DNA from 3 places in the Bacillus sp. FDAARGOS_235 genome. Region 3 is predicted to be linked to each of the others. Evidence: riboswitches for the same ligand, from Rfam matches in the RefSeq annotation. Region 3 holds a riboswitch; each other region holds the start of a gene.

Evidence for each region. A riboswitch is a leader RNA that binds a small molecule or an ion and turns the genes downstream of it on or off. The one in region 3 is predicted to bind S-adenosylmethionine.
Region 1: linked by a shared signal. The riboswitch ahead of metK (methionine adenosyltransferase) and the one ahead of A6J74_RS15945 (ABC transporter permease) in region 3 are both predicted to bind S-adenosylmethionine.
Region 2: linked by a shared signal. The riboswitch ahead of A6J74_RS28960 (M20 family metallopeptidase) and the one ahead of A6J74_RS15945 (ABC transporter permease) in region 3 are both predicted to bind S-adenosylmethionine.

The regions. Positions count from the first base shown of each region.
Region 1 is NZ_CP020437.2:3,592,740-3,603,185, reverse strand. Features, by position in the region: gene A6J74_RS20665 (molybdenum cofactor guanylyltransferase) at 37-639, opposite strand; gene A6J74_RS20660 (MogA/MoaB family molybdenum cofactor biosynthesis protein) at 636-1,145, opposite strand; gene A6J74_RS20655 (hypothetical protein) at 1,398-1,577, shown strand; gene A6J74_RS20650 (hypothetical protein) at 1,584-1,763, shown strand; gene metK (methionine adenosyltransferase) at 1,805-3,004, opposite strand; SAM riboswitch class I at 3,174-3,295, opposite strand; gene pckA (phosphoenolpyruvate carboxykinase (ATP)) at 3,524-5,110, shown strand; gene A6J74_RS20630 (ATP synthase subunit I) at 5,363-5,746, opposite strand; gene A6J74_RS20625 (hypothetical protein) at 6,038-6,259, shown strand; gene A6J74_RS20620 (DMT family transporter) at 6,288-7,193, opposite strand; gene A6J74_RS20615 (iron-sulfur cluster biosynthesis family protein) at 7,415-7,738, opposite strand; gene A6J74_RS20605 (Nif3-like dinuclear metal center hexameric protein) at 8,071-8,991, shown strand; gene A6J74_RS20600 (ATP-binding protein) at 9,102-10,319, opposite strand; gene A6J74_RS20595 (ATP-binding protein) at 10,316-10,446, opposite strand, start outside.
Region 2 is NZ_CP020437.2:5,144,458-5,154,903, reverse strand. Features, by position in the region: partial or broken gene A6J74_RS28975 (MFS transporter) at 1-460, opposite strand, end outside; gene A6J74_RS28970 (SDR family oxidoreductase) at 619-1,383, opposite strand; gene A6J74_RS28965 (Lrp/AsnC family transcriptional regulator) at 1,552-1,992, shown strand; gene A6J74_RS28960 (M20 family metallopeptidase) at 2,162-3,367, opposite strand; SAM riboswitch class I at 3,456-3,557, opposite strand; gene A6J74_RS28955 (AAA domain-containing protein) at 3,633-5,942, opposite strand; gene A6J74_RS28950 (VOC family protein) at 6,056-6,448, shown strand; gene A6J74_RS28935 (monooxygenase) at 7,734-8,039, opposite strand; gene A6J74_RS28930 (DoxX family protein) at 8,257-8,607, opposite strand; gene A6J74_RS28925 (MarR family winged helix-turn-helix transcriptional regulator) at 8,804-9,223, opposite strand; partial or broken gene A6J74_RS28920 (DUF1259 domain-containing protein) at 9,550-9,675, opposite strand; gene A6J74_RS30165 (hypothetical protein) at 10,219-10,380, opposite strand.
Region 3 is NZ_CP020437.2:2,742,241-2,752,686, forward strand. Features, by position in the region: gene A6J74_RS15925 (peptide ABC transporter substrate-binding protein) at 1-238, opposite strand, end outside; gene A6J74_RS15930 (ABC transporter ATP-binding protein) at 252-1,025, opposite strand; gene A6J74_RS15935 (ABC transporter ATP-binding protein) at 1,022-2,032, opposite strand; gene A6J74_RS15940 (ABC transporter permease) at 1,989-2,993, opposite strand; gene A6J74_RS15945 (ABC transporter permease) at 3,011-3,928, opposite strand; SAM riboswitch class I at 4,065-4,170, opposite strand; gene A6J74_RS15950 (DUF3951 domain-containing protein) at 4,344-4,559, shown strand; gene A6J74_RS15955 (hypothetical protein) at 4,576-5,079, opposite strand; gene A6J74_RS15960 (multidrug effflux MFS transporter) at 5,329-6,588, opposite strand; gene A6J74_RS15965 (DUF3981 domain-containing protein) at 6,707-8,425, opposite strand; gene A6J74_RS15970 (MFS transporter) at 8,504-9,037, opposite strand; gene A6J74_RS15975 (FAD-binding oxidoreductase) at 9,034-10,446, opposite strand, start outside.

The DNA of each region.
Region 1 (10,446 bases), 850 kb from region 3:
GCAATTGTTCCCCAATTCTGTATATCAAAAAACCTTTCATTCATTTGAAAGGTTTTTTTGAGCTTGCGCATATTCTTCTTTCGTATTTACATTTATAAACCATTCTGCATTTGCTTGTATATCTTCTCCGGCAACATATTTCACATTACATTGTAATAAAAGCTGCCCCATACTTCTTTTTTCTTCTTGAAGTAAAGTATAAATCTTTTCTTTCACACGGTTATGATACGCTGCAAGTAACGGTTGTTTTCTTCCATTAATAATAGGTACAACCGCATCATATTCATTGTTCGTTTGCTCTAATAAAATAGTAAACCACTCATGCGAAACATTTGGCGCATCGCAAGGCATAATAGCGTACCAATCTGCTTCTATATATTCCATTCCTGATACAATTCCAGCAAGTGGACCGTTTCCTTTATAGTGCGGAATATCTTCTATAACAGGAACTTGTACGAATTGCTCTACTCGCTCTTTTATATCAGAATGACTAATGACTACAACCTCTTGGAGCGTCCTTGTCATCACTTTCAAAATATGCTCAATAAACGTACTCCCTTGCCAGCTCGCTAACGCTTTCGGCTCACCAAACCTACTCGACATACCACCTGCTAATACAATTCCAGCCCACTTACTCATTGGCGATGCAGTTCGAATGTAATATGACCTAACTCCGGTAAAATCAACTTATTCATCGCAAGGCGAACTGCTCCGCTAGATCCTGGCATTGAAAAGACAACTTTTCGCCCAATTGTGCCACCAATCGCTCTACTTAACATTGCACTACTTCCGATATCTTCTAAATAACTAATCATGCGGAACAACTCACCAAATCCGACAATTTCTTTATCTAATAGCGCTGATACGGCTTCAATTGTGACATCACGTTTCGTAATACCTGTACCACCATTTGTTAATACAACATCAACATCTTCCTTATGATAACCAGCTAACACTGCTTGCTGAATACTTTCTTTATCATCTTTTACAATTGCATAAGAAGTCACTGTATGGCCTGCTTCTTTTAACAATTCATGTAATAGTTGTCCGCTCTTATCTGTCTCTTCCGTACGTGTATCGGAAATTGTTACAATCTTGCAACGCACTTCTTTTGGCGCTTGTTTTTTATGTTCATTGACACTCATTTTTCTTCTTCCTTTCTTAAAGACTTTTCTTCATTTTATCATACATACCTTTACACAATTATGTATGAAGACGATGATGCATCATGATACAATATAAGTATAGTAATCCACAAAAAGGAAAATGAAAAACATTCTTTCTTATCCCCCTAGACTTCACATCATTAGCTAACCTTTAACTTTTCTTATATTTTCTACATAGTAGAATTCAGTTTTTAAAATTGCACTACCAAATAAATCGGAGGTCTACCTATTATGGAACTATACAAAAAATTAACAACAACATTCATCCTCTTATTCGTTGCTTCCATCACTGTCGGTTTTTCTCTAAAAGGAGCAATTCCATACGCCACATTAGTAAGTATTATATTCGCAACGCTATTTTTACTAAGCAGTGCCTTTTGCGCGGGTAAAGCACGTCAAATGAAAGGTTGATTGCATATGTTACATAAGAAACGGACCATTTGTAAATCATGTGAAAAAGAAATACAAACATATGAAAAATCACGGATTCATATGCCATTTCCAGCAAGTGGTATGACTAATATGAAAAAATATATTGAGCTAGACGGAGAAGTGTATTGTAAATCATGCATTCAAATTGTAAGTAAAACGAAATAAAAAAAGCTTTGCGCTCACTGCGCAAAGCTTTTTTTCATATATTATAGACCAGCTTGCTCTTTTAAAGTAGCTGCTTTGTCTGTACGTTCCCATGAAAGATCTACATCAGTACGTCCAAAGTGACCGTAAGCTGCTGTTTGTTTGTAAATTGGGCGACGTAAGTCTAGCATTTTAATAATACCAGCTGGGCGAAGATCGAAGTTGTTACGAACTAGTTCTACTAGTACGTCTTCAGATACTTTACCAGTGCCAAATGTATCAACTGAAATTGATACTGGTTGTGCTACGCCAATTGCGTATGCAAGTTGTACTTCTGCTTTGTCAGCAAGACCAGCTGCTACGATATTTTTCGCAACATAACGAGCTGCATATGCTGCAGAACGGTCAACTTTCGTTGCATCTTTACCAGAGAATGCACCGCCACCGTGGCGAGCGTATCCACCGTAAGTATCAACGATGATTTTACGTCCTGTTAAACCAGCATCACCTTGTGGTCCACCAATTACGAAGCGGCCAGTTGGGTTAATGAAGAATTTCGTTTCTCCATCCATTAATTCTGCTGGAACTACAGCTTTAATTACATGCTCTTTTAAATCGCGATCGATTTCTTCCCATGTAACATCTGGATGATGCTGTGTAGAAATTACAATTGTATCTACACGTACAGGTTTACCATTTTCATCATACTCAATTGTAACTTGCGTTTTTCCATCCGGACGTAAGTATGATAATGTGTCATCTTTACGTACTTCAGTTAAACGGCGAGCTAATTTGTGAGCAAGCGAGATTGGAAGTGGCATTAATTCTTGTGTTTCATTACATGCAAAACCAAACATTAAACCTTGGTCTCCTGCACCAATTGCCTCAATCTCAGCGTCAGTCATTTGACCTTCGCGTGCTTCTAGCGCTTGGTCAACACCCATAGCGATGTCAGCAGATTGCTCATCGATAGATGTTAAAACTGCACAAGTTTCTGCATCGAATCCGTATTTTGCGCGTGTGTAACCAATGCCTTGAATTGTTTCACGAACGATTTTTGGAATGTCTACGTAAGTAGAAGTCGTAATTTCCCCCGCTACCAATACTAAACCAGTTGTTACAGTTGTTTCACAAGCTACACGTGCATTTGCGTCTTTTGATAAGATCGCATCTAAAATTGAATCAGAAATTTGGTCACAAATTTTATCTGGATGTCCTTCAGTTACAGACTCAGATGTGAACAGATGACGTTTTTTTGTCATGTGGTAAACCTCCCTACAGTAATTGTATATATTGTACGGAACTCATCCTTAATTTGCCACAAACTGCGACATACATTTATTCTCCCACACAAGCATACAGAAAAACCTTTCCTACTTAACATAGAGGAAAGGTTTAATTTGCTACTTGCATACTGCTTTTTGCCCTTTGCTCTTATCGTTCGAGACCATTAGCCTCGCACAGGTTTTAGCACCTATTCACATGTATTTACCACTACAAGTGAGGTTGCTGGGCTTCATCGGGCCTGTCCCTCCGCCAGCTCGGGATAAGAGAGTATCCGTCCCAACCTATACTAAAGAAATGATATTCATTTGTCAATTAATATTCACATTTTCCTGAAAGTTTTTCTCAATACGCCTGGAATGAAATATTAATAAGGAAATAATACATTCACACAAACAAAAATAAATAAATAGTATACATTATTTATATAATTGTGTTATACTATTGATGGGGATTACGAGAAATATTTCATTAAATGAAAAGGATGGTATATAAATATGAGTACTGTGAATGTCCAAATCGGTTTACATGAATTATTGAACGGAAGCAATGCACAGATTCAACTAAGTGTTCCGCAATTAGTGGAAAAAGTATTAATGCGAAATGAAGGGAAATTAACTTCTACTGGTGCAGTTTCTGCTTCAACAGGAAAATACACAGGACGTTCTCCTAAAGATAAATTTATTGTGAAAGAAGCATCGGTTGCTGACAAAATTGCTTGGGGAGCTGTGAACCAACCGATTTCTGAAGAACATTTTAATAAATTATATACTAAAGTTTTAGAATACTTAAAAGAAAAAGAAGAGTTATTCGTCTTCAAAGGATTTGCAGGCGCCGATCGCAACTATCGCCTACCAATTCAAGTTATTAACGAATATGCATGGCACAATCTATTTGTACATCAATTATTTATTCGTCCAACTGAAGAAGAATTAACAACTCATGAATCAGAGTTTACAATTGTTTCTGCACCGAACTTTAAAGCAGATCCAGTAATTGACGGTACAAACTCTGAAGCATTCATCATGGTTTCATTCGAAAAACGTATCGTACTAATTGGTGGTACAGAATACGCTGGAGAAATGAAAAAATCAATCTTCTCTATTATGAACTTCTTACTACCTGAACAAGATATTCTTTCTATGCATTGCTCTGCAAACGTAGGTGAAGAAGGTGACGTAGCACTATTCTTCGGTTTATCTGGAACAGGTAAAACAACTTTATCTGCTGATCCAAACCGTAAATTAATCGGTGATGATGAGCATGGTTGGTCTGATAACGGTGTATTCAATATTGAAGGCGGTTGCTATGCGAAATGTGTAAACCTTTCTCATGAGAAAGAACCACAAATCTTTGATGCAATCAAATTTGGATCTGTTTTAGAAAACGTTGTCATTAATGATCAAACACGCATCGCTGACTATAACGATACTACTTTAACAGAAAATACACGTGCTGCCTACCCTATGCATGCGATTGACAATATCGTGCTGCCAAGTGTTGCAGGACATCCAAATACAATCATTTTCTTAACTGCTGATGCATCTGGCGTATTGCCTCCAATCAGTAAGTTATCAAAAGAACAAGCTATGTATCATTTCTTAAGTGGTTACACTAGTAAACTAGCAGGAACAGAGCGCGGCGTTACATCTCCGCAAGCTACATTCTCAACTTGCTTCGGTTCACCATTCTTACCACTTGATGCATCTCGCTATGCTGAAATGCTTGGTGAAAAAATTGAGAAACACGATGCGAAAGTATTCTTAGTAAACACTGGCTGGACTGGTGGCGAATACGGTGTTGGTAAGCGTATGAACTTAGGTTACACTCGCGCAATGATTCAAGCAGCACTAAGCGGTGAACTTGCAAAAGCTGAAACTGCTAAACATGACATCTTCGGTCTTGAAGTACCTCTTCACGTACCAGGTGTACCTGACGAAGTATTAATACCTGAACAAACTTGGGCTGATAAAGCTGCTTACAAAACAAAAGCAATTGAACTTGCAAACGAATTCAAAGAGAACTTCAAAAAGTTCGACAGCGTTTCTGAAGCTATTATTAACTTAGGCGGTCCAATCGCTTAAGTTAAAACTTTCTGTTGGAATAACCCTTTACTCATATGAATAAGTGTCGTGTAACCGAAAAGTTTCGCGTACTCACCGACAAAACCCAATGCGGCTTAACGGTTACACACACTTACATAAAAAAGAAGCTTACGTTTTTACGTAAGCTTCTTTCTATCTATTTTTTATACAAGTACGGAGCTAAAAAAGGCTCTAACCGCTTCTAGCCACCGCTGGATCCTCTATCCCATCTAAAGAGCAGCTTTTATCTTTTTATCTCTTCGTTAATTCTTTCTCATCTTTCATGCTATAGTAGCCTAAATTAACAACAATTAAGAAATAACCGCCCATAATCCCTACTGCAAAAGCCCACATCACCATATGGTGCTCAATTTCGTACATAATAATAGCACCCAAAATAGCAGCGGCAAAACGGTTAAACATACCGAGCGTCGGTGCTTTCGTTTTCTTTACAATGCTATCTCCAAGCTTCTCAATTCGTCTCCCTAAAAGCCAAACACAATACATACTTACGATAAGTCCAATTCCTGCACCTAGAAAATGCGCTGAAAACGGCGTTAACATCCAGCCTAATAGCAGAATACCTAGTAAATAATACGATTGAATTTTAAACGATCTTAATGACATACTAATCATGCTGTACCCCTCTTCAGTAGTTTTAATCTATCCAACAAAAGCTGTATAACTCATTTCTTTCGAGTTCATACTACTTAAAATTCTCTTCACTCAAATTAAAAACAACATAAACCCAATGTTTATGTTGTTTAAATGTTTTCAGAAAATAATATTATACAAGATTTCGAACATCATATTCTTATAATTTGTGACGTTTTTCCAAACATTTTTCGTCCATTTATGAAAAAAGTGATATCAATCTATGAACATACGGATATGATGTAATAAATACACAAATAAAGGGGGCGTCTAATGATTTATTTTTTAATGGCTCTCATTCATCTCATTGTCCCTGCACTTATTGGACTTTCGCTATATTGGTACACGAAAAATCATAGTATTTTCTACGCTGTCCTCGGTGTTCTCCTTCCAGGTATTATTCTTATCACACTCTTCCGTATTCCATTTTTAAACTTAATTCCACTTATTACTGCTATCTTATTTCTCGTCTTCTTACCAAAAATAAAAAAATAGGAAAGCAGATCATAAGTGATCTGTTTTCCTATTTTGATATAGGTTCCTGTACGGTAGTATGAACTTTTACTTTCTCCAATTTTACAAACCATAGACCAAAGAAAATGATTATCCCACCGATCATTTGTTGTAATGAAATAGATTCATTTGCCCATATAGCTGCAAATAAAACCGCTACAATCGGTGTAATATACATATATACCATCGTATGGGATGCCCCAATTTTTTGAACACCGATATACCACATTACTAAACCAAATACTGTTACAAAGAAAATAGAATATAGTAAAGCAAATAGTGTCATCCCTTTTGTAATGTGAAACGGCATGACAAATACATGTGGACCACTTAATAATAAAAGCGGAATTGCTCCAACTAATGCCGACCATGCAGTAACACGTAGTGCTGAATATTTTTTAATTAATGGCCCTGCTAAAACAGGATAAAGCCCCCAGCATATTGATGTAATCATTCCAATTCCATTCCCGTAAAAAGAACTAGCGAGTGAATGCCCCGCTACTAAAACTAATGCTGCACCCACAAAGGCAATCATAGAACCAATTAACTTCCGAGAAGAAAACTTTTCTTGTTTCAAAAAAACCGCAAATAAAGTTGTAAAAATAGGTGAAATAGAAATGAGTAAAGAGGCATTTGTAGCGGATGTATATTTAACAGTTTCCATAAATAACGTTTGATATAGTACAATCCCTACAAAACTAACAACGATTAATCTTGGTATATCTTTTCGCTCCACATAAAGCGACTTTTCAATAAAGAATGTAAGCAATAACAGTAACGGTGCCGCCGCCATCATCCGAATAGCAGTAAACTCAATTGCTGTAAATTCTACAAGCCCATATTTTGCAATGGTATAGTTAATACCCCAAATCATAACCACACTTAAAATTAATAACTCAATTCCCCATCTTCTCATGCGTATCCCCTCCGCAAAGAAAATTATACAGAAAATTCAATCATGTGTACATTTCATTATGTGAAAAAATCTTTTTATTGTATCAAGAGCTTTACTTTGACACATGAAATTATATCGGCGATTTTTAAGTATATCGACTTATCAACAAAAAACGGCAATAATAACACCTTATGCAATAAAAAAGACGATTCCAAAAACATATTGGAACCGTCTTTTCTTTATTATACTCGAACATGTAACTTCATATTTGGATTATAAAACTGGCTCGGGCTTTTTAACTGAAGAGTTCCTCCACCTTCATGCCAATCAACCGTTAACTTATCATCCATAAATACAAGCTTTGTACGATCGGCGATAAAGCTAAGTGTACTTGATTCAATATCTACATCACGCTCATCTTTTTCAGCTACAGCTACTAAATCAATGATTCCGCTCATAACACAACCGCAACCTTCATTATCGTAAAATAATTTTATATATTTCGCTTCATTTGGAATCGTATCCATAATTTTTTTATATGCTGCTTCTGTTACAGTAACGTACATCTGTTAATGTTCATCCTTTCTTCTCATATCATTCATATATTGTACCACTATTTTTCTAAAACTTTGTATACAGAAAATTAAGACTAATATACAATGTATGTGATAAAGGAGGTTCTATCACTGATGTCTCAACTAAAGCGATATCCTATTTTATTAGGCCTATTAGGTAGCTTTTTTATTTCTAGCGGAATGATATTACAACATATACTTCCCTATTCTCCTTCTATTGGTTGGATTCTAGGTTTTATTTGTTTCCTATCCGCTTCTTATTTTGCCATGAACAATAAAAATAACTAATAGAGTAAGAATTAGTTTAAGGAGGATAACACAACATGCCAGCTTTAAAAGAAATAGAACAATCACTCAATCATATATTCCAAATCGAAAAATACGGAAAAGACATTGCCTTTAGTCGCTTTATCCCTGCTGTATATGATTCTATCCAATTTCCATGGCAACAATTTTTTGAAGCAACTTTTGTAGAGCTATTTAACGGTCTTATGATACGAGGGGCTGAAAATGTAAACAAAGTATTTTTATCTGTATTCCCTACAGATGACGTTCTTGAAGCTTTCATTTCACAATCGACACCCGGTGATTTACTCTTTATGCATCATCCACTTGTAATGGAGTGCGGTGATCCGCTTGGAAAATCAGGCCGTGGTTTTATTCCCATTCCAGAAAAATATTTGCAGGCGATAAAAGAAAAACAACTTTCTATATATACATGTCACGGACCAATGGATTTTCATCAAACGTATGGAACAAGCATTTCAATCGCAAAAGCACTCCAAGCCAGTGTAATTGACGGATTTGCTTACGGTGGTCCAGAAAGCGAGCCAGTCGGTCTCATTTGTGAAATAGATGAAACATCAACAGAAGCACTCCAAAAACGTCTAAAAAAACTCTTCCACATTCCTTACACAGACTTCGAAGGTAAACAACACGATTCCATTAAAAAAATTGCAATTATCGCTGGATGTGGCGATGTCGTATCTTTAATGAACGAAGCAGAAGAAAAAGGTGCTGAAGCATATATTGCAGGAGAAATCCATTGCCATATCGACAATGATTACGGTAGACATAAATACTCGCTCATTATGGATTATGTAAAAACAACGAATATGTCACTCATCGGTGTGTCGCACTCTGCCTCTGAATACTTAGTGAAAGAGACATTGATATATGATTGGTTTAAAGAGAACTTTCGTTTGGATATTACTTTAATTCCGCAGGAGAAATGGTGGTTATAAAAGGACACTTTAATTAGTGAAGATGGGTACACACATCAATTTATTTTTTACAGAATAAAAAAGGAGATCGCTCTCAAGTAAGTAATCTCCCTTTTTCCAATATTTTATCATTACATCGGCAACATTACCTTTACCGTCGTTCCAACTCCAACTTCACTTTCAAAGCTCATTTTACCGTTGTGGTCTTTAATAATTTTTTCTGTAACTACTAACCCTAAACCTGTGCCCGTTTCTTTCGTTGTGTAAAAAGCTTCATTTAACTTTGGAATTTTATCTTTTGGAATGCCGCACCCCTCATCTTTCACCTGAACGACGATTCCATCTTCTACGGTAACTTTAATCGTAATCGTCCCACCAACTGACATTGCTTCAATCCCATTTTTGATTAAATTAAAAAACACTTGTTTTAATCGTTTTTCGTCGCATGTAATTGACGGTATGTCTTTACTGTAAATACCTTGTATGTGCACCCCTTGTTCTAAAGCAGGCTTACCCATAACCCGAATAACATAAGCGATAATTTCTTGTATGTTATGAGTTTCTGATTCTAGCGATTTAGATTTCTCAAACCCACTAAGTTCTGTAGTAATTGTATGAATTCGTTCTACCTCTTGCTTCATAATATCGCTATAAATCTTATCCTCGGGATGCTTGTTCGCTTGTTTATTCACAAGTTTTTTTAAAGTTGCTAAAGGTCTTCTAATCTTATAGCCAATAACTGTTGCCATTTTTCCAACAGTTGCTAGCTTTTCTGTTTGTTTTATTTCTTTATCCATCATCTCAATCGTACGAATGTAAGACTGGAATCTCAAAAATATAATCCAACATATAATGGAGAATACGCTACATAATGCCATTGGGATTAAAACGAGAGAAGATTGAATAATGATTCCAATAAGAGCGTACCTTCCAACAATTATCCCTATAACTAACCAAAAATATTTTTTACTCACGAAGATTGGTGCAAATAAAATGAAAAATCCTTCTACTATATTTCCACCATCAAACTCAGCATCACTACCAGAATAAATCATAATATTATGGATAAAATCTAATATATTATAGCCAATTAAAATGATATACTTTACCGCAAATGGATTCTTCCATTTCATAAAATATATGCCGATGCAAAACAATATCACCATCCAAAAATAGAGCCATAAACCTAAACCATCTTCGAATTTTCCTACTCCTTCTTGTTCTCCCCCTATTAAAGGTACGATAAATTCATAGGCAAGATCATATACAAAAAATATAATAAAAAATAAGCTTAAAAATACTTTGAGTGCCTTTATTTCTTCATTTTTAAATATATAGCCTTTATTCATATGGTAACTCCTAGCTTTTCTTCCACTTGGATTTCATAATTTCCAAACTTCATTGGAAGAATGATGTCTATTCTTGTTCCAATATCTCTTTCACTTACAATGCATAATTCACCAAGATGCTCGGCAA
Region 2 (10,446 bases), 2.4 Mb from region 3:
GAAATAACGGTTGTTATAGGTAAACCTAATACAGTTGAGAACATTAAACCTGCAAGTACAATTGATGCAGCTTTTCCCCTTGAATCAGAGTGAACCAATGTTGCAGAAAAGGAAATCGCAACTCCAAAAGCTGAAGCAATACCAGTTATAATACGTGAAATCATCATAATATTATAGTTCCAAGCAATAGCTCCGAGCGATTGACCAATTAAAAATACGAACATTAAAAACAATAATGCTTGTTTGCTGCGCATCCGTAAGAGGATTGCAGTTAAAATGGGGCCTCCTATTACCATTGCTCCTGCATAAGCTGAAATTAAATACCAATAGATGATACAGAAACCTGGAATGCAAGAGCAAGTTCATTCATCATACCTGCAACCATAAATTCTGATGTAGTCATACAAAAGATTGCTAAAGCTAATAAATAATCGATGGCATAAAAACACTCCTTATTCATAATTGTAATGATTGGTACAAAAATAATGCGAAAAAAGAGCGCACTAAGCGCCACAAATAGACTCTACTGTTCCTTTGATAACTTGTTCAGACTGAAACAAGGATCGTTTCATATCTAGTAATTTACTTGATTAGCTTGATGGGTATGGAGTAGTGCCCCTATAAACAAAACCCTCCAGAAACATCTATAATCTGCCCCGTTACCCAGCGGCTATCAGAATAAGCAAGGAATGCTACTGCATCTGCAATATCTTCAACTTGCCCTATTCGTCCAAACACAGATGAATTCGTAGCAAAATTTCGTATTTCCGGATTGTCTAGCAATTTCACATTCATATCAGTCTTCGTATATCCAGGCATAATTGTATTCACTGTTATACCTCTTTCTCCAAGATGTTTAGCTAGAGGAAGTGTCATCGTATTGAGTGCACCTTTACTTAAACCGTATGCAATGGATCCTGTAAAACCAAGTCTTACTTCAGCTGATGAAATGTTAATAACGCGCCCCTCTGCTCGTAGTAACGGTAATGTTTGCTGAATTAAAAAGAATGGCGCCTTAATATTTACGGCCATAATTTCATCAAAAAATTCTTCTGTCGTATTTTCAATCGTTCCTTGTGTACCTATCCCTGCATTGTTTACTAAAATATCAATCTCTGATGTACCAACTCTTATTTGTAATTCATTTTTTAATTGTTCTACTAGCTTTTTGACACCATCCATTGAATTGAACTCAGCTTCAATTAAGAACGCTTTTCCTCCATTAGATTCAATCTCACTAATCGTTTCATCTGCAGCTGTTTTATTTCGGCCGTAGTGAATCGCAACTAATGCACCATCTTTCGCCAATCTCATTGCAATGGCACGGCCAATGCCGCGACTCGCTCCTGTTACTAACGCTACTTTCCCATCAAGATTCTTCATTTTTTCCATCCTTCCTAAATTTCCGTTTGATAAAAACCTATACTTATATTTTCATGCAAACACCAATCATTTTAAATATAGATTTATAGGTAATTTAGTTCATTCACTTATGATATTATAGTTATAATTTGTGATTCACTAAAAAAAACAAAATAAGGAGGCTACACAATGCAAAACGCAGTAAAACTGGATGAAATTGACCATAAAATTATGAACTTGTTGTATGAAAATGCAAGAATTTCTGTTTCAGAAATAGGACGGATTATATCCATGACACAGCCTGCTGTAAAGGAACGTATGAATAAACTTGAAGATCAAGGAGTTATCGCAGCTTACCGAACAAAATTTGAGCCTTCCAAAATTAATAAAAACATTCAAGCATTCATCATGTTTAAAACGAGCCAATGCTCTGATTTTATCCAATATTGTAATGCCGCTCCTGAAGTAACAGATTTATACCGAATTAGCGGGGAATTTAATTATATGATGAAGGTCATGAGCGATTCGATGGATTCTCTCGCTACATTTTTAGACTCGTTAATGCAATTCGGATTATCATCTCCTTTAATTGTTTTAAAGAGTGAGTTTGAGGAGAAATTGTCGTTCTGATAAAGGGATACGTATTATCTCCCGCTAACAGTAAAAGTTTTTCCTTTATGAGAAAAACCAACAAAATCAATGATTAGTAAACAAAAAAGAACATTGATATTTCAATGTTCTTTTTTTATATCTCTACTTATTAATTAGATTGCTATTCGAAAAGAGCACCTTAATCCCCTTATCCCTGATTCCTCTGCGCCTCTCTAAACTCTTCCTTCACCTTCTCTAACAACCCTTCTTCCGTAATTAATCGATACGCCGTATTTGCTAATGCTTTTGCCGATGTAATTAACGCTTTGTCTCCTAATTCTGAACGGGCTGCTTCTCTAAATTCATTCGTATGCGCAATTAAGTCATCTGGACCTATTTTAATGTACGGGTGAATGGTCGGTACGACTTGGCTGACGTTTCCGGCGTCGGTTGAGCCGATGCCGATTCTTTCTTTACGATTTACTTCTTCACCTAGTAGTTCTAGTTCTTCCGCTACGATGTCGTTATATGTTTTTGTTACGAGTAGTTCATCGATTTCATTTTGGAATTGATGAATTTTTACTTTTGCACCTGTTGCTAACGCTGCTCCTTGTGCTATATTTCTTACTTTTTCTGTTACTTCCGCACATCTTTTTCGCGTAGCTGCACGGATGAAGAACCTTGCTGCGGCGTAGTCAGGAATAATGTTAGGTGCTTTTCCGCCTTCTGTAATGACGCCATGAATTTTCACGTCTGAAGGAAGTTGTTGGCGAAGTGCATTAATACTATTGTAAAGCTGAATCACCGCATCTAATGCGTTAATCCCTTCTTCAGGTGAAGCTGCGGCATGAGCTGTTTTTCCGTAAAAATGAAAATCAAGTGGATCGACTGCTAGTGAAGGGCTCGTCGTCGCTGTCTTTCCGCTCGGATGAATCATAAGCGCCGCATCAATGTTTTTAAATAACCCAGCTTTTACATAACTCGACTTTGCGCTACCATTAGGCCCGCCCTCTTCTGCTGGTGTTCCAAACACGACAACTTCTCCGCCGATTTCTTCAAGCGTTTCTGATAATGCGATTGCTGCTGCAACGCTAATTGTGCCAATTAAATTATGACCACACGCATGACCGAGTCCTGGTAAAGCATCATATTCCGCTAAAAATGCGATAACTGGTCCTTGTTTTCCTGAACTTTTTCGTGCGATAAAACCTGTTTCATGCCCAGCTATATTATGCTGCAGCTGAAAACCAGCACTACCTAGTAATAAACTTAACGTTCTTGATGCATAAAATTCTTGATTACCAATCTCTGGATTCGCATGAATATCATGACTTGTTTTTATGTACTTTTCCTTATTTCTTTCTATGCTCTCTTCAATTGTTTTTCTTTGTGACGTTACTCCTGTCGCTCCCATTTTTCTTCCTCCTTTTATTTTCACGTAAAAAAGCCTCTTTCTAAAAGATAGAAAGAGGCTTCTGTATATACAGTCAAAATGAGCTTCTTTCTTATCTTTCAAGTTACCTTGCTGGAATTGGCACAGTATTCGTAAAGAATCCGCTGCCGAGGTGTCATAGGGCCAGTCCCTCAACCTCTCGTGATAAGAATTTTCATAAAATTGTATTAAATTATTTTCATTCTAAGTTCATTCCAAGTAAAAGTCAAGGAATTCCTATCCGAATTTACCGAATATCTAAAAATCCTTTTAATACACCAATTGTCTCAGGTGCTTGTAGTCTTGCACATATGTACGGAAATTCCGTACTACCTTCAAACATCATTTGAGATGTGAGAGGTGCCCCTGCCCAAAAGATTTCATCATCGATTAATACAAATGGGAATGCTTTATTTTGTCTTTGTAACTTTATGTTTTTTAATGGAACTGGTCCATCACTATAAACCGTTATTTGTGCATTTGTACGCATTAACGCTTGCCATACTCGTTTATCTACTTGCTTCGTACTTGGAAGTGAAATAATGATTTTTCGTTTTGCGGCTAAAATATCTTTTAATAGCCCTTTCGTTTCCTCCAGATTCATTTCCATAAACCAGCGTAATCGTTTCGATATTTTCCGCTCCCATAATTGTCTGGATGTCGTGCGATCATACACATCCCCGTGACGTTCTATATGAGCTGTTAATTGTGATAACGCTTGTTTTCTAGAAAGATTTTTACGCATATAATGGCAATCCGATAATTGAATGAACTTCCCTCTCGCTCTCGTTACTGCTACATTGACGAGGCGATGGTTTTTATGGTCAAAGAATAACACACCAGGTCGTTCTTGTGGATAACTATCAACTGTATCAAAGATCATCATATCTCTTTCAGAACCTTGAAACTTATGAACTGTCGCCGCTAATACTGGTATGTTTTGATATTTCGTTCTCTGCAACATTTCCCTGATACATGTTGATAAAAAGCGTGACTGCGCCCTGTAAGGCGTAACCACACCGATAGATTGCACACCATCTAGCAGTCCGATTAACATCATTTGCATCGCTACTAAACCAGACATAATATTAAAACGAGAACCCGAAGCAGCATCTTTTAACGAAAATGCTCCCATTAAACTCGTATCAAATAAAACACTCGCCTCATTTGCGAACGGCTGTAACTGTGCCAGTTCTTTACGCTCTGAAACAGACGGATGATCGTATACTCTATTTTTATAAATAAATGAATTCGTAAACTTCGATATGTCCGCATGCATACGTCTTTGTTCCTGCAACATAAAAAGGTTGGGATGTGCTTCTGATTTATTTACAGAATCAACAATGCCGGCATGATAAAACATATCTTCGCCGAGCCATTTGCGAACGAGTTCATGGTTCGCCATCGCAATCGGAGGTAACTGTAAAAAGTCACCACAAACGACGATACGTTTTCCGAGTGAAGCAGCTAATGCGATTTGCGGAACGAACGCCATACTCACTTCATCTACGACAACTAAATCAAATGTACGCTCATAAATAAGTGAATCAATTGCACATTTTGATAAAGTCGCACCAATTACTTTCGCATTTTCAATATATTCTTTTTCTACTTCTTTAATTTTCGCTTTTTGCTTTCGAAGATCACTTTCAATCTCTTGTATACGCTTCTTATCAGCAGATGTTGCTTTATACGATAAAATTTTTTCACGAAGTTCTTGGCGTGTTTCTTCTAAGTAGAGTCTTTCCTCACCCCATGATCCGTTCGTCGTTTCAACTAACTTCGACGCAAGTAACGTTTCATGATTTCGTATATGTTCATGTTGACTATAACCGTAACGAACAATTTCGCCAGGCGTCCATTTCTTTTTCTTTTCAATTTGCTTCGTTACTTCACTCATTAATACGTCCACTGCCGCATTACTATGAGCTAACACAAGTACCGATTTTCCTTTTTGGTAATGAGCCGAAATAATACGTGATAAATTGTACGACTTCCCTGTTCCAGGCGGTCCCCATACGTACGTTGTCGGATTGTAAAATGAACGATACGCCAATTCATTTTTCGGATTTTTCATCTTCTCAATATGTTTCGGACTGCTCGTCCCATCAACAAGACGCTTTATACGATTACGTTTTAGCTTATCTTTATGTGCCTCTTTCAATCGCTCTTGCAGTTGCTCTAACAATTGCCACGGTTCACTATATAAAACCGCTTCTCTTATTTCACCTTGTATATAATCATTTAATTTCAGTTCTATTTCTAATCCATGTACAGATAATACTTCCCCTGTCGCTTCCTCACCATCGAACTCAATTCGAATTGGTGAACCTTCAGGTAAGCTTACTTCCGAAATAAGCTGAAATACATACACTGTATTTTCATAATCTGTATATAAAAAACGACCGTTCATAATAGAAATTTTACTACCACCTATCGTTTTCCAATGTTTAATTTCATATGCTAATGCATAATGCCACTCTTTCATCGTTTCCGATAATGAAGGAGTTTGAGTAGGTGTATTCATCGTATAATCTCCTTCCTTCTCCCCAAACATACTTTCTCACTATACCATATAACACGCTAAAATTTGTAAGGTTTTTATCTTGATTATTTTCTTAATTTTCAATATCATTTTACATATAAAATTTTCAGAAAGAAGGAATCTACATGCCAGTTAGAAGAATAGAACACGTTGGACTTATGGTTGCAAACTTAGAAACATCTATTACTTTTTATGAAAAAGTAGTCGGCTTACAGCTCATTAAACGTATGGGGCACCCGAATCCAGATTTAAAACTCGCCTTTTTAGGTGTGGAAGAATCGAAGGAAACGATACTGGAACTCATCGAAGGTTATAACTCTTCTCTTCCAGCAGAAGGAAAAGTCCATCATATTTGCTTTAAAGTGGATTCATTAGAAGATGAAATTGAAAGAATTCAAAAACACAGCGTAACATTTTTACTAGGAGAAGAAATCGAAACATTACCAGATGGAACACGTTACATATTCTTCGCTGGCCCTGATGGGGAGTGGATTGAGTTTTTTGAGACGGAGAGATAGAAAAGGAAAAGGAGCCGGAATTCTGTCTCCTTTTTTCCCAAGTGCAGAAACGGTTTGAACACCATTAACTTTCACCCTGAAAATTCACCAAAATTAAGAAAAAATCGTTTTGTTAGGAGTATAGAGAATGATCAATGCTGTTTACATTCTTATTTTTTGGGTGCTTATACTATTTCCAACCCTTTATATAATAAAGATAAAGAAGTGGACTATAAAAGCAACTGCCTTATTTCTTGGAAGAATCCTATTAAGCATTGTCTATTTCATAAATGGAATGGTGTTAGGTATAATTAAGAGTTCCGGCAATGAAAAGTGCTAAATCTGCAAATGGGAGTTAATTATATATTTTCATAAGACACTCTTCCCCTCTATTCATATAGTATCGGCGGTTGTATATTATTTCTTACTAATTACACAGAAATCATCTTCATATTGTTTATTTTTACAAGCACCATACTGTCGTAACAAACGGTAAAACCTCTCTTTTTCACATGTATGTTAGTACCATAAATGATTTTTTTATTTAGAATGTGCTTATTACTAGTTTGGTTTTCGTATAAATAAATCCTATTTATCCTCCCTCTTTTGTGCTTCTCTATATTTGTATCCTACATAATAAAAATTTCTTTTTTCTTATGCATTTCTTACAATTTCCTTACGTTCAAATCACTTCTATAATTAGGTAGGTTTTATTTTAAAATCTCCAGGATAATAAATGCTTATATAATCCCACGATTTCATAGAAGATGGATTAATAACCCTGCGCCAAATCATCATGCACATCTCTGATATTTCCTTGGATTCCCCCCCTCAACCTTTACAACAGTTCCAAACGGCATCAACACTTCTTCACGTTCTTATAACTAGTAATAACTAATCAACTCCTTACCTGAAAATAAATTAATATAGAAAAAGAGAGATAAGGTTAAAATACCTTTATCTCTCCTTTTCTCTCACAAATTTTGCGAAGGATTTTTTTGTTTTTGGGTTCATCTGTTTTCTTAGCTTGATGGGCATGAGACGTTAAGGAAAAGCAGACTGAAAGAATTAAAGGAGAAGAAATTATTTCAATAAATTTTCTTTAAAGTACTTTTACGTCACTTTCACAAATGTAAGAACTCTCATATATTACACTTCATACATCCTTTTCCAAGGAACAATATACCGATACACAAATCCCTATTTATATAGGGATTTTTTTGTGCAAGTCCCCTCACCATCAATTCAATAATTTAAAAAAGAGGGGATTATCCCCCTCCTTTTACGCTTGCTCCGACTGTCGAAATTATTTAATATACCCACGATTCAGTTCCGTTAACTTTTCATTGATGTTAAAAATTCTTACTCTAATATCTTTAACACCAACTGCTTCAAGTCTGTTCTTGTGCATTTCAGCGTATTTTTCAGCATCTTGTTTTTCCTCAAATACATAAATGCCTCCAGCTTCTTTTGTTTCTTCATTCTCAGTCCATATTTTCCAGTGGAATCCTTCTTCTTCGTTAATACTATTTGCTAAATCCCAAAATGCTTCTTCCATTTCTTCACCAAAAGGACCTTCAAACGGAAAATCAACTTGTAATAAATACGCCATTTTCACTCACTCCTATTTTTAATATAAAATTCATCAGGAATTCCTTTGTATAAAAATCCTTCCCATTCTTTTACTGATTATGATTCGAATGATAGTAATGTCTAAATTCGTATTGCTATTATTATTCAAGCATTAATTTGAGAATCCCCCTATTTGTAAAAAAACTACAAAATGTTAGCAACTTGAACGCATACAGTTTAACGGCTTCAGGTTATGTTTAAAAAATATGATAACAACTTATTCCTATACTAAGGACAAACAAAACAAGTGCAGGTATCGCTTTCTTAAAGGAATCTCTCGCTAATACAATAAGAGTTAATGCAGCTGCAAGCATCGTACCGCCTAACAATAATCCTGCTAATAAAGCTACTATTGGAATCCAAATTCCTATCAACATTCCAATTGCTCCTACAATCTCAAAAGCTCCAGTTAAGAAATTAAAAAACGAAGGTAAACCAAATCGTTTGAACTCCTCTGCCATTTTCCCAGATATAATTTTCGTACCTGTCATTAAAAAGAACACAAACAACAAAACTTTTACAATATTGATGAAAATTAAAATAGTAATCACACCTTTCTTATTATTTGATCAAAACTCAGTATTGTTCAGGTAGTAGTCACTACCTATACCCTATTTCCTGAGATTGATCATAGGGAAATTGCTTCAATATTTAAAGGGGTAAAAATTATATGCTATAGCATATATAATACATAAAACAAAGTTTGTTCCTTATGAATAGCATAGTATTAATAAGGAACAAGTATTAATAGCGTGTATCATACAATTTGTTTAATAATGATTGTAATACTTTAATCTCTTCCTCGCTCAAATTACTCGTAACGAAATGGTGAGCGTCTGTCACTACAGGCAAGATGGTTTTCTTTAACTCGTCACCTTTTTCAGTTAAAAAAAGGTTATGTGAACGCCTATCTTGGTCATTCAAAGCCTTCTTTACAATCCCTTTTCTCTCCATTGACTGTATCATTCTTACGACAGTAGTTTGATCTTTATCAATAGCTTCTGCTAACTCTTTTTGAGTAGTGCCCCTTTGGCTACAAAGAACACTAATAATTCCCCACTGCTCTGGTGTAACTCCATAAGGCTTTAATTTCTTAGTAAAATAATTAGTCATTTTCACATCAGTACGATGAACAAGATAGCCTATTAAATCATGTAAGTTCATGGATCACCTCTATAAATTAAGATATAAAAGGATATAGCATACCAGTCAATTATTCACAGTGAATGTATTTGTTTCACTATTTATATGCTATGACATATATATTAAATTAGGTCATTTTAATTGTCAAATGAATTACCTATTGTTTTCAAAGTCAAAATCTATTCCATACATTCCTCCGGTGTGATTTCTGCTGACTATTTCTTCTCCATTCTACAGAAGTTCCGTAGATCTCCCAGCTTAATATGACCACAGTAATTTTTAGCGCTTCATCCTCTTTCTTTTTATGATGTTCTTATAACATTTTATAAAATTTGATATCTACAGGCAGCCACACATTTTCCACCGACGAATCTTTCTTGTCCGCCGATAATTCTTGCAAACTGTTGACAAATTGATTCCTCATTAATCGCCATACCTTTCATCATCACCCCTTTTACTGTTAGGTTATGAATGAATACATAGGTCTGAAATGGTAATGAATCTATGCTATTATAAAAAAGATGATGGGAATCTAACGAAATCTATTAGCTCAATTATTCTTGATCATTTGTATTGTTACCAGAGTTTAAATGGTGCAGAATTTTTATTTTATCCCGCAGTAACGGGCAGTAACGCTCCCACCTCAAAATTTAGTGAAAACAAAGAAGTTAGGTGGGGTCGGGCTGCCCGTAACAGCCCGATTGGTGAGGGCTAATAATCAGTGAGAGATAAACACCCCACTGATTAAACTTTCACTTTATGAGGTGTTTTTCCTTTTATGCTTGCTGGGCGACTGAAGATAAAACTCGGCTATTATATGTTAAGATATTTTTAGAGGGCATAAAAAAACACCCTAAGGTGCCATCCTCTGACTTGAGAATCATATCTATGTATGGAAAAAATCAGAAAAGACAAATACAAAAGAGAAGCTTCTAACTATAATTTATAGAGTTCTTATGGCATTAATTACTTACATACATATTTCATTATTTACCGGAAGAAGAATCCCCGTTATATTACTTTCTAATCAGTCTCGTTAAAGCCATCCCAAGAAATCCAGTACCCATTCCTATTAGCCATCCAGTTTGAGTACTTCCTAACATAGATCCCACTCCTCCACCAAGAAACATGCAGCCAACGAATACTAATCCTCCAATTCCCCAATTCGGCCTTTCCATAATTCAAACACACCCTTTCAATAAAACATATGCTATTAGCTACCTAAACTTTCTTGCATAGGATAT
Region 3 (10,446 bases):
GATATTTCCCATCACTATCTTGTGTATATAAGCTTGAGAATAAATGTCCAATTACATAACCTGAAGTACTATCTGTCGCAATAGCGGAATCAAGTGTATATGGATCGCTACCAATATTCGTTACTAATCGATCTCCTTCTCCCTTACCAGCACTCGCCTTTTGCGTTTCTTTCTTACCGCAAGCAACAGAAGTAATTGCTAAAACAGTCATAATGACAAACAGTAAAAACTTCTTCATCCTACATTCTCCTTTAACCTGAAATTTTTGGTGTTGATGCTAATAATGTTTTTGTATAAGAATGTTGTGGATTATGGAATACTTCGTCCGTATTTCCAAATTCAACAAGTTCTCCTTTGTATAAGACAGCTACTTTTTCACATAAATAGTGAACCATCGGTAAATCGTGAGCGATGAATAAATATGTATAACCTTGTTCTTTTTGGATTTTTTGCAGCAGATGTACAATTTGAATTTGCAATGAAACGTCTAATGCTGAAATTGGTTCATCAAGAATCAATGCTTCTGGCTCACACAATAACGCTCTTGCAATAGCGATACGTTGACGTTGTCCTCCGCTAAATTCATGCGGATATCGATCAATATATCTTCTATCTAATCCAACACGCTCTAGCGCATCACCTGCTACTTTATCCTTCAGCCCTTTATCACCTAAACCGAATGAAATATAACCTTCCGTTACGCTATCGCGTACTTTCCAGCGCGGATTTAATGCAGCTGTAGAATCTTGAAAAATGAACTGTACTTTCTGTAAAAAATCTCGCTTATGAGCTGACTTCAGCGTGTGAACAACTTGACCGTTATAATTAATTTCACCAGACGTTGGACTCTCAATCCCCGCTATGAGCTTTCCAAGTGTTGTTTTTCCTGAACCACTTTCACCAATAATGCCAAGTGTTGTTCCTTTCGGGATAGAAAGTGATATGTCTTTTAACGCTGTGATTTCTTTACTTTTACTTCCATATATTTTCGTTACTTGCTTTACAGTAATTAAATCTGTCGTCATGAGGCATTCACCTTCTCTTTTGATTTCGCTTTATTATGCTCTAGAACATGCTGCCAACAATGTGAACTATGCGCCTTAGAATATGTTGTTCTCTCTGGGAAACGATGAATACATTCTTTTATCGCTACTGGGCAACGATTTACAAAAGGACAACCAAAGCTATTTAATGTTTCAATGGAAGGTGTCGTTCCTTCTATAGCACGTAATACCTTTTCGGAATCATCCATATTCGGAATTGCTTGTAATAAGCTTTTCGTATATGGATGTTTAGGAGAACCTATTACCTCCTGTATCGTTCCTTTTTCAACGACACGTCCCCCGTACATAACAACTACTCGATCAGCTACTTCACGCACAAGTGCCAAATCATGTGTAATTAATAAAATACTCGTATTTTGTTTTTCTTTCCTTTCTTTTAATAGCCCCATAATTTGTTTCTGAATCGTTACATCTAACGCTGTTGTCGGCTCGTCTGCAATTACAAGCTTTGGATGACAAGCAAATGCAATTGCTAAGCAAATACGTTGCCTCATCCCCCCACTTAATTGATGTGGGTATTGCTCAAAGCGTTTCTCTGCTTCATGTATCCCTAAATCATTTAGCAAGTTAATCGCAATTCCCTTTGCTTCTCTTTTCGATTTTTTCCCATGTTGCAAAATTACTTCTGTAATTTGTTTGCCTACCTTCATCGTTGGGTTTAAAGATGAAAGCGGATCTTGAAATATAAAGGAAATATCTTTTCCGCGAATTTGATTCCATTCTAATTCTTGTAAACTCGTTAATTCCTTTGATTGGAAAGATACATTTCCATCATCGATATGAATTGATTCTTGATTCAAGCCGATAATGGATTGTGCTGTAACACTTTTTCCTGAACCACTTTCTCCTACAAGTGCAACTATTTCACCTTCGTTAATAGAAAAGGAAACATGTTTCACAATTGCTTGCTTACTATTCTCTTTTTCAACGGCTAACGTTACGTTTTCTAAAGATAAGAGCTGTCCCATGTTTTTTCTCCTTTCGATTCCGTTTTACGATTTTTGGATCAATTGCATCTTGCAAACCATCACCAATTGCATTAAATGCGAACATAATGAGTGCAATCATGATTGCCGGGAAAAATAGCTGCCACCATTCTCCGCTCAATAATGTCCCGAGTGCATCATTCGTCATCGTCCCCCAACTTGCCACTGGTGATTGTACCCCAAGTCCTATAAAGCTTAAAAATGATTCTGAAAAAATAGCTGCTGGAATTGTAAATGATAAATTGACGATAATAATCCCTGTTAAATTCGGAATTAAATGCCCATATATAATTTTTATATGTGATGTACCTAATCGCTCTGCTGCAATAACAAACTCTCGTTGTTTTAAAGACAATACTTGTGCTCGAATGAGACGAGCCATTCCAATCCATCCCGTTAATGCAAGGGCGATAATAATGGTGAAAAGACCTGGTTTCATAACAATTAATAGTAAAATAACAATTAATAAATATGGGATGCCGTATAATACTTCAATTCCTCTTATAATCCACTCATCAATTAACGTTCCAAGGCAATTACGCCCTCTCACATATCCACTAAATCCACCAATTAGTACACCAAGCCCTATATCGAGGGCAGCTGCTACTAATCCAACTGTTAGTGAAATCTTCCCACCAGCCCAAGTACGTGCCCAAATATCTCTCCCTAGATCATCTGTTCCAAACCAATGTTCACTACTCGGCGGTAAATTTGTTGCCTCTTTTACTTGTTCACTCGCAGTAAATGGCGTTAAACTTTCGCCAATAAGCGAGAAAACAATAATTAGCAATAACGTCACTGTTCCTAAAACTGCGATTGGATTCGATATAAACTTACGAAACACTTCTTTCTTTCTGCTAATCGTTTGCTGATTTTTATTTATCGTTAATTCTTTTTTCTCTTCTTTCGTTAATAACTGTTCATTAATTTCATAAGCTCCCATTTAAATATCCCCCCTCCTTATGTAATAGAACGAATACGCGGATCAACAATGCGGTGAATAATATCTGTAATGAAAATACAAGTAATTAATAATGCACTATAGAAAATTGTTGTTCCCATAATCACCGGATAGTCTCGGTTAAAAATACTATCTACAAAATATTTTCCTAGGCCAGGAATTGAAAAGATTTTTTCAATAACGAAAGTCCCTGTTAAAAGTCCAGCCATTAATGGTCCAACAAATGTAAGTACTGGAACAATCGCATTTCGAAGAGCATGTCTTATAATAATCTTCTTAATTGGTATGCCTTTCGCTCTTGCTAGCTTAATATAATCACTCTGCAATACTTCGATCATATTAGAACGAACAAACCTTGTAATAACCGCAATTGGACCTAACGCCAATGCGAAAGATGGTAATACAGTATGTTCGAATGTTCCCCAAGACGCTACTGGTAAAAGCTCAAATTGAATAGCGAATACTTGTATAAATAGTGGTGCTAAAATAAAACTTGGAATAGAAATACCGAGAATTGCGAGCAAACTCACACTATAGTCAATTACTTTCCCATGATATAGAGCAGCAAATGTACCTGCAGCAATTCCGACTAACAATGAGATAACAAGTGCTTGTAGACCAATAATTGCTGATGGACCAAAGCCAGTTGTTATAATTTCTGATACACCTTGCCCGGTTGATTGAACAGATTCACCAAAATCAAAATGAACTACACCGTCTAAATAAGCAACATATTGATTCCACAACGGTTCATCAAGGTGATACTTCGCTCTCATGTTTTGAATCACTTCTTCAGGAAAGATTTTTGCATCTGATGAAAATGGATCTCCCGGAATGATATGCATAATTAGAAATGTCACTGTCGTAATAACCCATAGCGTGAACACCATAACTGATAATTTTTTAATTACATACACTTCAATAACCCCCTAAACATATATATTTACTTAGTTTTATGAACATACTTTTTCCATTACTCCCTTTTCTCTTTTTAGAATACAAAAAGCCTTGATCTTAAAAAATAAGATCAAGGCTTAATAAACAAAGGCCCATCACTTATCTTTCAAGACTTGCTTGCTGGAATTAGCACGGTGTTCCTATTACAGAACCCGCTGCTGAGGTGTCATAGGGCCAGTCCCTCTACCTCTCTGGATAAGTAAATTGCTATATTATTATTTGGTTCAAATTGTATATTTCGAATTATAATTCTGAAAAAATGAAAAGTCAATCAAATTGGATATATTTAGAAAAATCAGTTTTTAATGGGGCCATTTATCTAAATCGCAGTTTTTTGTTTATAATATAAAGAAATGATATTAAAGGAGCTATATGATGGATTCCTTACTTCTAGCGACTATAGGACTGCCATTAACAATTGTTATACTTGTTATCATTGGATTTTATAAACTTTTCATTAAAAAGAAAAGCATTACTTCTTTTTACACACCCTTCGATAATATTACCGGACAAACTATTTCCGAATTTCACGAAGAGCAGAAAGTGTTAGTATACGAAGATGAAGATGGTGATGGTAAGAAGAAAAAATAACCTTGCATGTGCAAGGTTATTTCTTCGTTTCTGTTTGAAAACGTTTATAGTATGTCGATGCTGTTGCAAAATTAATTTCTATATCACGAATTAATGATGAATCTTCTTCTTTAGCTAACTTCTGTAATTTTTTCATCGCTTGTTCCGATTCATTCAAGAAACCAACATATACCTCATGTTCTTGCTCTTTCGACTTCGGAACATGAATTTCTTTACGTATATTATCAATATTTTCTAACATGCTCGTTGTTACTTTTTGCACATCTTCTTTATATGCAGCATTCGTTATTTCCTTACCGCCCTTTTCCTTTGCCACTTCAAATAACTGCAGTGCTTTATTGATTTCTTTATTCATTTTTATATCATATTTTTCATGTACTGCGCTGTATTCTTTCATTTCTTCTGTTTGTTCTGTAGATTGCTCTACCTTCTCTTTCGGTTCTTTCGTATCTTTATTTCCATTACATCCCGCTAGAAGAATCATACTTCCCATTACAGCAATACCCAAAACCTTCTTCATCTCTTTTTCTCCTTTTATCTACATCTACTTCTATCTATAGTTTCTTTTATCTCCACTTGTTATTATACCGAGAACGCCCTACTTTTTACACTTAAGAGGATACCTTAATATATATACCAACATTTTTGTCACAGTATCGTCACTTTATGCAAATAACTTTTGCATCACCTTACAAAGCTGTATGAGTTATTTCAAAGAAATGAAAAAAGAGCTGATTCAAAAATATTTGAATCAACTCTTTTTTATAATTTAAGCTTCTAAATTTTGTCTTTGTTGCAGTTCAAAATGCTTTTCACTTCTTCTAGCCATAAATAGATAACATAATACAGCACCAATTTCACAAAGAGCTATCACAATACCCATCGGCAATGCCGTATTACTTCCACCAATACCTACTAATGGTGCAACAAGTGCCCCTGAAATAAACTGTAATAAGCCTAGTAAAGCTGATGCTGTTCCTGCCGCTTGTTTTTGATTTCTCATTGCTAACGAGAAGCCGGTTGTCGATACAACCCCAACACTTGATACAACAAGGAATAACGAGCATAAAACACCAATGAGACCTATTCCTAATACGATTGTAAGTAGTAGAGATAAGCCACCAACAGCGGCGATAATAATACCGGAAACAAATAATGTTTTCTCATTCACTTTTCCTGCTAAACGACCAGTAACTTGGCTGGCAATAATAATACCGATACCGTTAATCGCAAAGAATAAACTAAACTGCTGTGGTGATGCCCCGTATATATTTTGCAACACAAATGGTGATCCCGAAATGTAGGCAAACATTGCCGCTGTTACTAATCCTTGTGACAATGCATATCCCATAAACAAGCGATCTTTCAGAAGCTTTCCGTATGTCGCCAATGTTCCTGACAAACCACCTGTCTCTCTTTCTTCAGGAGGTAATGTTTCACGTAATACGAAAGTAGCCGAGATTAACATAAATACACTAATTGCTCCAAGAACGATAAAAACACCACGCCACGTTGTAAACTGTAATAATTGCCCCCCGATAATCGGGGCCAAAATAGGTGCTGCTCCGTTTACTAACATAAGTAGTGAGAAAAACTTCGTCATTTCAGAACCTGAGTACATATCTCTTACCATTGCACGGGATATAACGATACCAGCAGAGCCCGAAGCGCCTTGTAAGAAACGTAAAAGCACTAAAGTCCAAATAGACGGTGCTACAGCACAAAGTAATGAAGAAGCAACATAAATAATAAGAGCAATAATAAGAGGTTTGCGCCTTCCGTAAATATCACTAATTGAACCGACAAATAATTGTCCTACTGAAAGCCCAAGTAAACATGCTGTCAACGTAAGCTGCGCAAGGGATGCACCCGTTTGTAAATCATCCGTTAATTTCGGTAACGAAGGCAAATACATATCAATAGATAACGGCCCAATCGCCGTAAGTGTTCCTAATACAAGAATCATCCATAACCTGTTCATCTTTACAGGTTTATATATTTCGTGATTAACTTCATTCACTTTTTCCATTCACCCTTTCGTATTCATACTGAATCGTAACAATTATAGTTACAACATAAACATACGTCAAGTATAGCGCATTTTCCTCTTTCATAATGTAAAAAAAAGCGATAGAAATTCTATCGCTTTACTTTTTCAAGTTGCTATTTGTAAATTTAGATACGGAAGACATCGCCTCTCCTGTATCTAAGTATGTGATTTGAATTGGATCTCCCACTTCTGTAAACATAGCATATGGGAATTTTTTCGCAGGTATCATAAATACTTTTTGTTCATTTTCTAACAGTACATACACAATTGTATTTTCACCTGATTTTTCTTTATATACTCGCTGTACAATACCTTCTTTTTGCGCTTCTTTTCCACTCGAAGTTGGTCTAAATGAATCTCCACTCCCGCTTAGCGCATTTTTATAATTTTCAAGAGCTTCTTTTTGCGTCGAACCTGTTGCAAATATTTTTGCATTAGAAGCATAGATGACAGTATGGGCACGTACTAATCCCCCGTCATCAATAACAGGTACAATCCAAGAAGGTTTACCGTACACGTTATAAATAACCGGCATCGTTCCATGCCATTTCTCTCTTTTAAAGGAATTATCCACCACTTCTGAAGCAGCTGAACCATCCATAATTCCCTTTACTTCTTTTCCGTTATAGTAATACAACTTACCTGTACGTGCATCAATAAGTGAATAACCTAACGCAGAATCTACTCCTTCTTTTGGAGAGGTGAAATCAGTAAAGTAATATAGCGTTCCATCCTTACCGAAGATTGGTGTCACTCCTTCTTTCGTCCCCCACTCAGTCGGAATCTTCATATCAGTTTGCGAGAATTTTGTATTCCAAAATCCGTGAATATATTTACCGAAATACGTATTTAATGTAGATGCGGTCTCATGATTCAATACACCATCAACAAATTTAGGTGCCTTTCCTTTATCATATCTTTTCACTTCACCTGTTTGTGCATCTACTACAACAACACCCTCTACCTCAAATCCAGATCTCCCTGAAATAAATTCACCATATGTCATTGTATAATACGGTTTCCCTTTATCATCAACTTCAAATTTAGGTTTCCCTTTAAAGATTAAATTTGGTTCGGATTTTCGTACGACACGCTCTAAATTATTCCCGAAAAACATGCTTGGCACGTATTTCATCTTATAACCGAGATGCAGTTTCGCTTCGGCATCAGGGTTCGTACCTGACATCGTTACGTACCCTGGAATTGTTTCAGCTTTACGTGCTTTAAAAAATCCTGAAACTTCAATCGGCGCTACATATAAAGCCTCACCGTTTACCATTTGTGGCGTTAATTCTCCTAGCTCAAAATAAGCTACTTTCGGAATATCCCCAAATACTTTTTTCATCTTATTCTCCGCTGTCTTTGGCGGCACTGTAAACGGCTGATCATTTTCAGTAAATGGCTCTGAAATATCTTTCTCTACCTTAACAACAGAATCATATTTCTTTTGCGTGATTACTATATCGTGCAAATAACCAAAATAGCCGTAACTTGCAAGTAAAACAAACATTAGAAGACCTTTTAATGTACCTTCTAATTTCCCTATCTGATCTTGTGAAAATAAAACAAGCCCAATTAAAATTGCTACTGCAACAGAATAATGAGTAAGAATCGAATCTGCTCGATCATCAATTAGCCAAAAATATTCATAGATTGCAATACCTATCCAAAATAAAACAGGAATAACTAAAATGGATGATTTCTTACCCTTTACAACCTTCTCATCCCCCTTCTTATCCACTGCTCGAAGTTTACTACCGCTTCTTGTCCATGGAATCAAAAACAAAGTGAGAATAACTAAAACTAAAAATTTCATCAAAGGCAATGTCCCCTTTTCTTTTGTCTTCCCTTTTAGTATAACAAACAAAGGGTATTTAGGTAAAAATAGGAATGGTTATATTTTTTTACTACTTAATACAACTCCACTTACTACATATAAGATAGATGCAATATAAAAAATCGTACCAATCGTAAAGAAATCTACTAAATACCCCGTTACAATAATCGCTACTGCGCCTCCAATTGATGTCCACACATGGTATTTTCCAATCTCATAACCAGCCTTTTCCTGCACAACCTTTCGTGCTAACGACGTTTTCTCAGTATTACGCTGCACAGCACCTAAAACTCCCATTACAACTTGAAGAATATACACATGCCAGACTTCCGTTGCAATTGGAAAACAAAGCATTAATATCGCCATGGACCAAGCGTATATTATTAATAATTTTTGATCACCTACTCTATCAGACGCCTTCCCTACTAACGGATATACAAGTGCTGAAGTTAATGCAAATAAGCCATAAGCCCACCCAAACTGTGAGAAGCTATTTCCAACATTCCGAAGCAATAGAATGTAAAAAGGAAATACCATACTTCCTGCCATCATAATGATGCTTTGTGAGGCTACAAATCTTCTATATGTCATTTCGTATACTCCCTATAAAATAAATTCACAAATCTCTCTTCTGGATCCACTTCCTTCTTCTTCTGAAGAAATTCTTCTATACGAGGATATGCTTTCTTTAGCTGTTCTTTCGTTGGATAAGAATAATACGGTAAATAATAACTACCGTTATGTTTTAAAGTAACATCAATCATCTTCCGAATGACATCCTCTGTTTTCTTCACCTCACTCTCGGAGCGTCCTTGGTTAATTAAAAGCACCAGTGCAAACATATCATCTTTTGCATAGGATAAAACTGCATTTTCATTCTTTTCCACGTAACGAATCGTAATATTGAGCAAGTTCAGTTCTTCTTCACTTAATACGGCACGTAAATCATCTATATATTCCGTGAAGGAATCTATAGGCACAAAGTATTCTTGTAGCACTTCTGTAAGGTTCGGATTTTCATATTCCATAAAAGCACTATCTGATCTCATAACATTATTCCGCGTCTCAAACTGTCCATCTGTACGTTCAAAATAACTTCTTTGTATATCCCAAAATGTATTCTTTCCCCAATCACTATAACGTGATAATCCAAGCAAAAATTTCGGTGCAGCTATAATATTTTCTTCTTTTAATTCACTGTACTCTTCTCTCATATTTTGATTTTGTGCCAATGCATAATCCGTCACATACATCTCTTTTAAAAATGAGTTTGGAGCAACAGAAATACGTGCTAAGTGCATACGAACATTTTCTTCTTTTTTCACTTTCTCTTTGAAGTAAGACGTGTATTCTTTATAGTCTATCATTCTCGTATGCATTTCATATAATTCATCATCAGTTAGCTTTAATGTCACATCTAAAATGACACCAAATAACCCGTAACCACCGATGACATATGGAAATAACTCTGCATTTTCTTCTCTACTTATATTACGTACCGTGCCATCTGCCATTAACAATCTAAATGACTCTACTGTATCAATCAATGCTTCATGACGAATATCACGCCCATGTACATTTACACTTAATGAACCACCAACAGTAAAAATGTTTTGAGATTGCATCACTTGAACTGCAAGACCGTATGGATTAATTTTCTTCTGGATATCATTCCACGTGACACCACTTTGAACTGTAATCCGCTTCTTCTCTGGATCGAATGCTAATATTTTATTATACTCTTTCATATCAAGCATCGTACCGTTCGGATAGTACGTCTGTCCGCCTTGGCTATGTTGCATACCTGCAATAGAAATCTTCTCTCTAGAAACATTTGCATCTTGCACGACCTGTTTTAATGAACTTTCATCCTCAGCATGTTCAACACGTTTAATTTTCGTTGGAAGTAACTTTCCTACATCGCTCATAATGGGATGAATTAGTTGCTCTTTATATGTATTTACAGATGTTGCAAGCAACACTGTATAAGCTACAATGAC